Regions from separate parts of the Clostridium sp. LXY-7 genome, predicted to be linked through region 1. Evidence: a T-box and tRNA genes for the amino acid it is inferred to sense, from the RefSeq annotation. Region 1 holds a T-box; the other holds one or more tRNA genes.
The links. The T-box of region 1 lies ahead of pheS (phenylalanine--tRNA ligase subunit alpha). A T-box ahead of a tRNA ligase gene usually reads a tRNA of that ligase, here a tRNA-Phe.
Positions count from the first base shown of each region.

Region 2: it encodes a tRNA-Phe, which carries the amino acid that the T-box ahead of pheS (phenylalanine--tRNA ligase subunit alpha) is inferred to sense. The anticodon was not compared.

Region 1 is NZ_JBLLJL010000002.1:257,711-262,883, forward strand. It holds gene ACI48Q_RS08285 (DUF4317 domain-containing protein) at 1-558, opposite strand, end outside; gene ACI48Q_RS08290 (alpha/beta hydrolase-fold protein) at 1,066-2,301, shown strand; T-box leader at 2,773-3,059, shown strand; gene pheS (phenylalanine--tRNA ligase subunit alpha) at 3,109-4,116, shown strand; gene pheT (phenylalanine--tRNA ligase subunit beta) at 4,134-5,173, shown strand, end outside.
Region 2 is NZ_JBLLJL010000001.1:966,041-971,213, forward strand. It holds gene ACI48Q_RS04530 (peptide ABC transporter substrate-binding protein) at 1-192, shown strand, start outside; gene ACI48Q_RS04535 (small, acid-soluble spore protein, alpha/beta type) at 327-569, shown strand; gene ACI48Q_RS04540 (class I SAM-dependent DNA methyltransferase) at 640-1,386, shown strand; gene hslO (Hsp33 family molecular chaperone HslO) at 1,388-2,272, shown strand; tRNA gene ACI48Q_RS04550 (tRNA-Val) at 2,416-2,491, shown strand; tRNA gene ACI48Q_RS04555 (tRNA-Asp) at 2,497-2,573, shown strand; tRNA gene ACI48Q_RS04560 (tRNA-Phe) at 2,595-2,670, shown strand; tRNA gene ACI48Q_RS04565 (tRNA-Gly) at 2,675-2,749, shown strand; tRNA gene ACI48Q_RS04570 (tRNA-Cys) at 2,754-2,828, shown strand; gene ACI48Q_RS04575 (DUF6873 family GME fold protein) at 3,001-3,711, opposite strand; gene ytxC (putative sporulation protein YtxC) at 3,957-4,844, shown strand; ribosomal protein L20 leader region at 4,921-5,031, shown strand; gene infC (translation initiation factor IF-3) at 5,056-5,173, shown strand, end outside.

The DNA.
Region 1 (5,173 bases):
AGTTGGAGCATCCACAACCCAATCTCTAATACGTGCCTTTATTTTGTTTTCTTCTTCAGCGTGTCTAAGACCAGGCTCTGAAAGTGATACAGGACATATTGCACATAACACATATTCATATACTTCTTCAGATTCATCTATCTTCATATTATCAGTGGTTTTAGTAATAACATCATAAGCATCATGAAAAACAAGTATTATAAAATTACTATTATAATCATAATTATCTATAATCAAGTCGTAAAAATCATCAAGGAGAGCATCATCCTTTAATCGACTTTTTTTAAGTTGCATAAGAGAAATTTGTCTTTCATTTATATAATCTTCATTAGTTGGAAAGTTAAGTTCTAAAATATTATTCCCAATAGTTCCAGACAGTACTTTTTTAGCAATTTCTAAGTACTTAAAGTATTCATCATCATCTAAATTTAGAAAAGTTTCTCTAAATTTTAAAATAACATGTTTTTCTCCATTAACATAACAGCCGCATATTTTAGTGAAGGTACATTGATCTTTTTTAAAACGTCTTTTTAACTCAAGTATATCTTTTTTTCTCATATATAAACCCCTCAATCTAGTATTTTCTATTTGTAGGTATTAGGCATCTTCAAAAAATAAATAAGTTCGTGTAAACCCAATCAAAGATTTTGACACTCACTTAAGTATAGTATTTTTTTTATATTAATTAAAGATTTTATTTGATGAATTTATCTCTTTACTTGAAAAACGAAAGACAACAATAGAAGATTAAATGTGATTATTAAATTTAATTTGAATCATCAAAAGCAATTTGCTTTAATGGTATGTATTTTGAAATAAATAAAATTAGTTCATAAATTATTTTAAGTAAGCATTGATTATATAAAAGTAAATAAGTTATAATTGAACTCATGACAATATCCTTCCTTTTAAGTATTTTTATGGAAGTTAAGAGATTCAATTATAACACAAAAAAGGGGGCATTGTTTTTTATAAAAAAACTCTGAAACCCTTGATATATAAAAAAATAATAAAAGGTATGAGTAATAAACTTTACACTACTTATTGATAAAGGGGGCGAATTATATGGGAAATAATCAAAAAGTTATTAGTCCACGAATACAACGTTTATGTGAGGAGTTAAAAATTGATAGATATACAGCATTAAAGACATTTTGGAATGAAGTAAGTACAAATGGGTCACCTATTATAGAAAAAATAGAAAATGATGATGAGAATTATTTAGTTACATTAGTTTGGAGAGAATTTGATTCTATAGATAGACTGGCTGTATTTGGTGAGATGTTCGGATATGATAGTATTAATACTGAATTTGACAAGTTACAAGGTACAGATTTGTGGTATAGGACTTGGAAGGCAAGGGGAGATGCAAAATCATTATATATGTTTATAGTTAATGAAAAGGAAGGGCAAGATTGGGAAGAACTAGACTTTAGGATGGATCCACTTAATTTTAATAAGTATGTATGCATAGAGGACGAAAAGAATTTAGGTGAATACTATTTACTTTGTAAAGAGGAATCTTGTTTTTGTTTACCAAATTACAAAGAAAAAAGTTGGACAATTGAAAGGAACGATGTACCTAAAGGTAAAATAGAATTGATTGAAAACTTTGAAAGTAAAATCTTAAATAATAAGAGAAGAATATGGATTTACACGCCAGCAGAGTACAGTGAAAAATCCGAGCCTATGACATTAGCATTATTTACTGATGGATGGGAATATGTTCATATTACAAAAGTTATTACAAGTTTTGATAATCTTATTGCAGAACAAAAGATTTCAGCTATGTGTGCAGTATTTATTGAATCTAATGATGATAGAGATAAAGAACTTACATGTTCAGAGAAATTCAGTTGTTTTGTTATGGATGAATTATTACCATGGATAGAGGAAAATTATAATATTAATAATGATGAATCAAAGAACTTAATTGCAGGTTTTAGTTATGGGGGGCTTGCAGCAGCATTTATAGCATACAAACATCCTGAAGTATTTTCAAAAGTGTTATGCCAATCAGGAGGAATGTATTGGAAAAGAGAAGATGATGAAAATGAAAAAGGACTAATATTGAGAATGTATGAAAATGGAGCAAAAAAACCAATAGATTTTTATATGACGTTTGGAGAATTTGAAAAAGAGTCTCAAAGACACTATAAGGCTAATCAAGATTTTTATGATATATTAAAAAATAAAAAATATAATGTTGAGTATAAGGAGTTTTATGGAGGTCATACTTACACAGATATTGATATAGAATTTGGAGATGGAATTATCCAGCTTTTGGGAGAAAACAGATAAACTTATTAATTAATTATAATATGTTGGAACTAGGATAACTGTATTTTTACCTAGGCAATTCAATAATGAGATAATTAATTTAGAATAATAAATAGTGAACCGTATCATAAATAAGTGAGGTTTTTACTAAAATTGGTAGTTAGTTATAAATCGCTGATGTCATTCAAAATTATGATACATAACATGATTTGAGAAACTTCAGATGAACCTTACCATAAATCACGTAGACTTTTTTAAAGAACTTTATGCAGAGCCATATCTTAAATGACTTGGAATTTTTGTATAGGAGTTAAATAAGGTTAGCCTCCACCGCGAAATCGACTAACCACCTGTAGGTGGGTTAAACAGCTGCTTACAGGCAGTTATGTTTTTTGTTGGGGGAAGGTAGGTCCAGTAATAAATTTAATCAGAATTTTAAAAAGATATTGACTTTAAAGTACTATTATGTTAATATGATTAAAAATAAATATTGATATGACTATGATAGAGGAAAGTAAATTTATCTAAAGCTTACAGAGAGTAGGGGGGGCTGAGAACCCTGCAGTGACAGTTACTTTGAAGTTCCCTCTGGAGTTTTAAGCTGAAATTTTATTAGGTAAAACGGAACTTTCACCGTTATAAGAAAGAGGATATCGGATTTCATTCCTGTATCTGTTTGAGATGTCAATTGTATTAGGTGTTCTATAGATAGTATTAGAATATCAAATATGATTGATGAATAAGGTGGTACCGCGTGAGTTTAACCTCTCGTCCTTTTTAGGATGAGGGGTTTTTTTGTTTTTAAAAAGTTAAAAGGAGAGGGTTAAAATGTCAGAATCAATTAAGCATTTAGAAGAAGTGGTAGTAAGAGCTTTTGAAGAAATTAAAACTATAGAAGAGCTGGAGGCATTGAGAATAAGATTTTTAGGTAAGAATGGAGAATTAACAAATATATTAAAGTCACTAAGCAGCTTTAGTACTGAAGAAAGAAAGGCTATGGGTATTGAAGGAAATAAGCTTAAAAACTACATTACAGAAAGAATATCAGAACTAAAAACTGACCTTGAAAACAGAAGCATGGAAAATAAATTTGATATAAGCCTCCCTGGGATGGAATTTGAGGAGGGAACTTATCATCCAATAACAATTATTCAAAGGGATATTGAAGAAATTTTTAAGGGAATGGGTTTCATCATAGCTGATACCAATGAGGTTGAAACAGACTACTACAACTTTGAAGCTTTAAATATTCCTAAATATCATCCAGCTAGAGATATGCAGGATACCTATTGGCTAGAAAATGGTATGGTATTAAGGACTCAGACTTCAGCAGGACAGCAGCATATAATGGAGCAGTATTCGCCTCCAATAAAGGCTATTATTCCTGGAAGATGCTTCAGAAATGAGGATATTGATGCGTCCCATGAAAATACATTCTTCCAGCTTGAAGGTATTGTAATAGATGAGGGAATATCTGTGGCAAACCTTATTTATACTATGGAAACAATGTTAAGCAAAATATTTGAAAAGCAGATTACGGTGAGACTTAGACCAGGATATTTCCCGTTTGTAGAGCCTGGCTTTGAACTTGATATAAAGTGTGAGATTTGCGGAGGAAAAGGATGTCCTACCTGCAAACGCTCTGGATGGGTAGAATTACTGCCATGTGGAATGGTTCATCCAAATGTATTAAAGTATGGTGGTATTGACAGCGAAAAGTACACAGGTTTTGCATTTGGTCTTGGACTTACAAGACTTGCAATGATGAAATACGGAATACCAGATATCAGAGTTTTTAACTCAGGTAATTTGAAAATTATGAAGCAATTTAAATAAGTAATGGGGGAAGAAAAATGAAGATATCATTGGATTGGATAAATGATTATGTGGATATAAAAAATATAGATGTTGATTGGCTTGTAGGTAAATTCACAATTACCACTGCAGAGATAGAAGAAGTAAAATATATAGATAATGACGTGATAATTGAAATAGATAATAAATCTTTAACCAATAGACCAGATTTATGGTGCCATTATGGAATAGCAAGAGAAATTTCAGCAATCACAGGTAGGAAATTAAAAAGTATAGATTATATAAAGGAAGAGCAGCTACGAGACATTAGTAAAAAGACTTTAGATGTCGATATTGAAGATAGAGAAAAGGTTTTGAGATATTCTGCAATTAAAATTGGTAATGTGAAGGCAAATAAATCGCCAGAGTTTATTGCTGATAGATTAAGTAACTGCGGCATTAGACCAATTAATATTATAGTAGATATTGCAAATTATGTTATGCTTGATATAGGTCAACCTCTTCATACTTTTAATAGTAGGTATATCCTTTCTATTGGAGTAGCTAGTTTAAGGCAGCCAATACAGTTCGGTATTTTAGATAATTCACAAAGAGATATTCCTAAAGATACATTAATGATATGCAGTGAGGATAAGCCTTTAGCCATAGCAGGCATAATAGGAGGGTATGAGTCAGAGGTATGTGAAAATACAGAAGGAATAATACTTGAATCTGCTACTTTTGATGGGGTGGCTGTAAGAAAAACTGCCTCATCCTTAGGTATTAGAACAGATGCAAGCATGAGATATGAAAAGTTCTTAGATACCGCAATTACTACTGTTGCCATTGGGAGATTCTTAAAACTGTTTCAGAAGTATCAGCCGGAAATAGAAGTAGAAACATCGCTGTACGATAATGTTATTAATGAAGTAAAGTCTATAGATATTAACATTGACCATAAATATATAGAAACTTATTTAGGAAATAAGATTGATAAGACTGTTGTGATGAATATACTAAAGAGTTTGGAGTTTGAGGTAGAAGAGAAAGAGGATGTATATTATATAAAAGTGCCCACCTTCAGGGCAACAAAGGATAT
Region 2 (5,173 bases), on a different contig from region 1:
GAAGTAGACCAAACTAAAAGAGCAGATTTATTTAAACAAGCTGAAAAAATATTAATCTATGATAATGCAGTAGTAAGTCCAGGATGTTGGAGATTTAAAAATACGTATGTAAGAAAATATGTTAAAAATTACTCTCATCCATTATTTGGATCAATTGACTTAAAATATACTTATACAGAAGGCAGAAAATAGTATTTGCTATTTTAAAACAAAGGGGACTTGAAATTCAAGTCTCCTTTATTTTTTATATAACTTAATGATATTTGAATAAAAAAGCACCCATTGTAAAAAATATAAACATATTATTATTGGTGAGGTGCATGGGTATGGGAAAAACGCCACTTAAAAAAATTATTAAATCAAAGTTGAAAGCTAATAAACAATTGACATCTAAGGAGATAGTTAGAGAACAATTAAAGTATGAAATAGCGGAAGAGTTAGGATTAACTGATAAAGTAAAAGAATTAGGTTGGAGTGGTCTTACAGCAGAGGAGACAGGAAGAATTGGTGGTCTTATGACTAAAAAGAAAAAAAGTTTAAATTTACCTAAAAATAAGGATATGATATAATAATTTCTTAGACAAAACCATGATATTGAGGTAAAATGTATGAGGTATTATATAAAAAGTTGGTGAATGTATGGATTGCTATAATGATTTCGCGAAGGTATATGATAGATTAATACATAGTGATATTAATTATGAGGATTGGGGGAAAAAAATCCTAGATATATGTGATGAACATAAAATAGTAAAGAAAGATTACTTAGATCTTGCTTGTGGAACTGGTAATTTAACTACGGTTATTGGTGAAAAATTCATTTTTACTACAGCTATAGATTTGTCAGAACAGATGCTAACTATAGCAGATAGGAAAATGAAAGATTTAAGGATGAAGGGGAAAACCCTATGTCAAAATATATGTGGTTTTAGAGTTGATAAGAAATTTGATTTAGTAACATGTTGTTTAGACTCAACAAACTATATATTAGAAGAGGATGATTTAAGAACATACTTTAAAAGTGTATTTAATCACTTGAAAGATGATGGTGTTTTCATATTTGATATAAATACTGAGTATAAGATAAAAGAACTTCTAGGAAACAATTTGTTTAATTATGACGACGACGATGTAACATACATATGGGAGAATGAATTAGAAAAAGATATAGTTAATATGTATCTTACTTTTTTTATTAGGGAAGGACAAGTTTATCATAGATTTGATGAACATCATATGGAGAGAGCCTATAGTGAAGAGTTTTTAACTCATATAGTAGATGAGATTGGATTTGAAATAATAAAAAAAATGAATAATTACAATAACGAAGATGTTAATTATTATACAGAAAGAATTGTTTTTGTACTTAAAAAGAAGGAGGATTAATATGGATAAATTAGTTAGAGCTACAGCTAAAAATGGAGATGTTAGAATAATTGCAGCTATTACAACAGATACAGTAAAAGAGGCTAGTGAAATTCATAAATGTACGCCTACAACATCAGCAGCGTTAGGTAGAATGATAACTGCTGGAGTATTAATGGGAGCAATGCTAAAAGCTTCTAAAGATAGTTTAACATTGCAGATAGATGGAGGTGGAGAAGCTAAGGGTATTACAGTTACAGCTCATGCTGATTGCTCTGTAAAGGGGTATATTGGTAATCCTACAGTAGATTTGCCACTTAATGAGAAGGGCAAACTGGATGTAGGAGGAGCAATTGGTAAAAATGGATATTTAAATATTATTAGAGATATGGGGCTGAAGGAGCCTTATATAGGTCAAGTACCTATATATACAGGAGAAGTAGGAGATGATTTAGCATACTATTTCACTGTTTCAGAGCAAACACCATCAGCAGTTGCGCTAGGAGTATTAGTCGATACAGACACTAGCATAAAAGCATCTGGAGGATTTATAATTCAAATGATGCCGGGGGCTTCTGATTTTATAGCGGATATAATAACCTATAGATTAGAAGAAATACCTTCTATAACATCTATGATTACTAAAGGTATGTCTATAGAAGATATATTAAATTATATATTTGAGGATATGGACTTGGTTATTCATGAGGACATAACTCCAAGTTTTAGATGCGATTGTTCAAGAGAAAGAGTAGAAAGAGCTCTAATAAGTATTGGTAAAAATGATTTGAATGAAATATATGAAGAGGGTAAAAATGAAGAATTAACTTGTCATTTCTGTAATAAAGAATATATTTTTACTAATGAAGATATTGGTAGTTTACTTAAGGAAATAGAAAGAAAGTAATAATTTGAACAAAATCATAAAAATAGGTTGACATTAGCATATACATTTTATATAATAAACCTTGTCAGATAAAGTCTTTGAAGTTAAACAGAGAAGTTATTGACAAGGTTTATTTAAAATGGTAAAATAATTAATATATTTATGGTCGCATAGCTCAGCTGGGAGAGCATCTGCCTTACAAGCAGAGGGTCACAGGTTCGATCCCTGTTGTGACCACCATATATGGCCCAGTGGCTCAGTTGGTTAGAGTGCCGGCCTGTCACGCCGGAGGTCGAGGGTTCGAGTCCCTTCTGGGTCGCCATTTTTATAAAATATTTAATTAGGCTCGATAGCTCAGTCGGTAGAGCAGAGGACTGAAAATCCTCGTGTCGCTGGTTCGATTCCTGCTCGAGCCACCATTATGCGGGAGTGGCTCAGTGGTAGAGCGTCACCTTGCCAAGGTGAACGTCGCGAGTTCGAATCTCGTCTTCCGCTCCAATATGGCGCTATAGCCAAGTGGTAAGGCACAGGTCTGCAACACCTTTATCCCCCGGTTCAAATCCGGGTGGCGCCTCCAAAAAACTCGTAGATTTTAATCTGCGAGTTTTTTTGTTCCCCTTGATAAATAAAATGCACAATATGGTCTTTTGTTAACTATCCACAGGAGTGGGATAATAAACGTTATACTGATGTGAAAAACTAATTGCATTAGCATTACTCTATGACATTTAGTAAAAATATTATGCGCTTTATTTATTTGGTGAATCAAGAAAAAATATGCTTCCTCTATCTATCAATGTATCATTGTTTAAAAATATTGGATTTATATTATTTTTATATAAAAAATCTAAAACTAACTCTCCATAATAATACTTATTTAGGTTACCATACAATACCAACGTGTTATCATTAAACATTCCACAAGTTCCACCAATAAATCCATAATTTAACCCAGGTAACGATATGTGTCCTGGAGGTAATAAAAGAACTTCTTTTTTCTCATTAATAAGAGCCTTATAAATAGTTTTATCAGAAGTTATAAACAAATTATCATTTAATATAACCGTTGAACATTTAGTATATCCCTGATTAACGCTAATTTTTTTTTTGTTTATACTATTTAATAAGGTTTCATCAGTATATTTTAAATTATGTACAAATAAATCTTTAGTATTAACAGCGTTTAAAATTATATCTTTAGGATAGTTATTACAGAGGGATGATTTTGATAAAGATGTAATAAATCCTATATCAGATAATTTATCCCTGAAATTATTTCCTATATCTCTATGTAGCACTATATTTTTACTATCTATAAAATGTAGAAGTATATCTGGATGACCGCATATAGCTTTGTACAGAAGAGAAGAGGGTGGACAAACAATAACATTACAACCTAATTTTTCTAAATTTGACTGTTCTAAAGAATTTATTCTAAAATCAACAAAAGCATATTTCAATATATCATCTCCGCTTAATACTATTTTAATAATAATATAGTATATGAGTTTTATTACGTCAACAAAATAAAGTTAAGCTTGCTTGATAAGAAGTGTTTCTTCAACTTTCATCAAAAAAAGAAAAATATAACAGCGTTATAAGTGAATACATATTTTATAAACACATATAATATCTATATATTTTTATGAACAAAGAATAAACTTTTATAATAATACCAATTTGTATGGCGGAATGAGGTGATGAAATGCTAATAGTTACCCTTATTAATAATCTTAATAGAGATTATATTTTAGAAGAAGTTAATAGCATTATAGAACTTTTTAAGAAGAAAAAAATAGAATTGAAATTGAATGTAATTAATGAATCAGATAAAGATTTTATAAACATAAGCATAGAGGAAGAAGAATATACTCTAGGTGTAGAAAAATTATTGAACTTATATATAGCAAATATATTATATAATGTAGTTATAAATAGATTTTGTGAAAGAAATGTTTGTAAATATTTAAGTGCAACATATAGCTTCCTAAACTTTAATGACTTAAAAGTTGTAAAAAATATTATAGAAAAAACTTTAAGAGAAGAAAAACCTATAGATGAAACTATGATCTATTGTATGAATAAAAAAAATCATATGATCAGAAAAATTATTCTTTGTTTGGAGGAAAATAAAGAAATTAATGTTAAGGGATTTGTAGATTTTAGAGTAAAGCTGCTAGATAACGATATAAATAATATATTAGAAAGAGTCGTAGAAAGTTATATGGTTGAAAAGGAGTATAATGAATTTATAAATTTGTTAAAATATTTTGTAGATATTCAAGAGTGTAAAGTAGAAGAGGTAAATATTTTTATAGAAGAAAATGGAGATTATATAGTTAAAGATAATTATGGAAATGATGTGCTAAATAATTTGACTACTGAATTATGTAACAATAAAAATATTGATGAAATAAATAAAGATGATTTAATAATAAGTGGACTGATAACTACTTCACCTAAGAAAATTATAATTCACAATGTAGAGAATTGTAGAAATAAAGAATTGATCAATACTATAAAAAATGTTTTTGAGGACAGAGTGAAATATTGTAATCATTGCAATCATTGTGAACCATTAAAAATTTTTTGATAAGTTATAGAAAACAGTTGACAACATAGCTTTAACCTAGTATAATTCATTTTAGTTGTTAAAATTAAATAATAAATTAATGAAGTAGAAGCAGCCGTTTCTCACCTTGCAGCAATGCTAGCTAGGTATTATGTGAGATTATTCTATAGTAATAGTAGGACGGCATTTGTCGTCCTTTTTATTTTAAATATATTATTTAGTACACCTGGAGGTGAAAGTTATTAGCAAAAATAAAGACTTCATGATGAATGAAGATATAAGGGACAAAGAAATAAGAGTTATAAGCTCAACTGGAGAACAGTTAGGTGTTATGGACACAAGAGATGCAT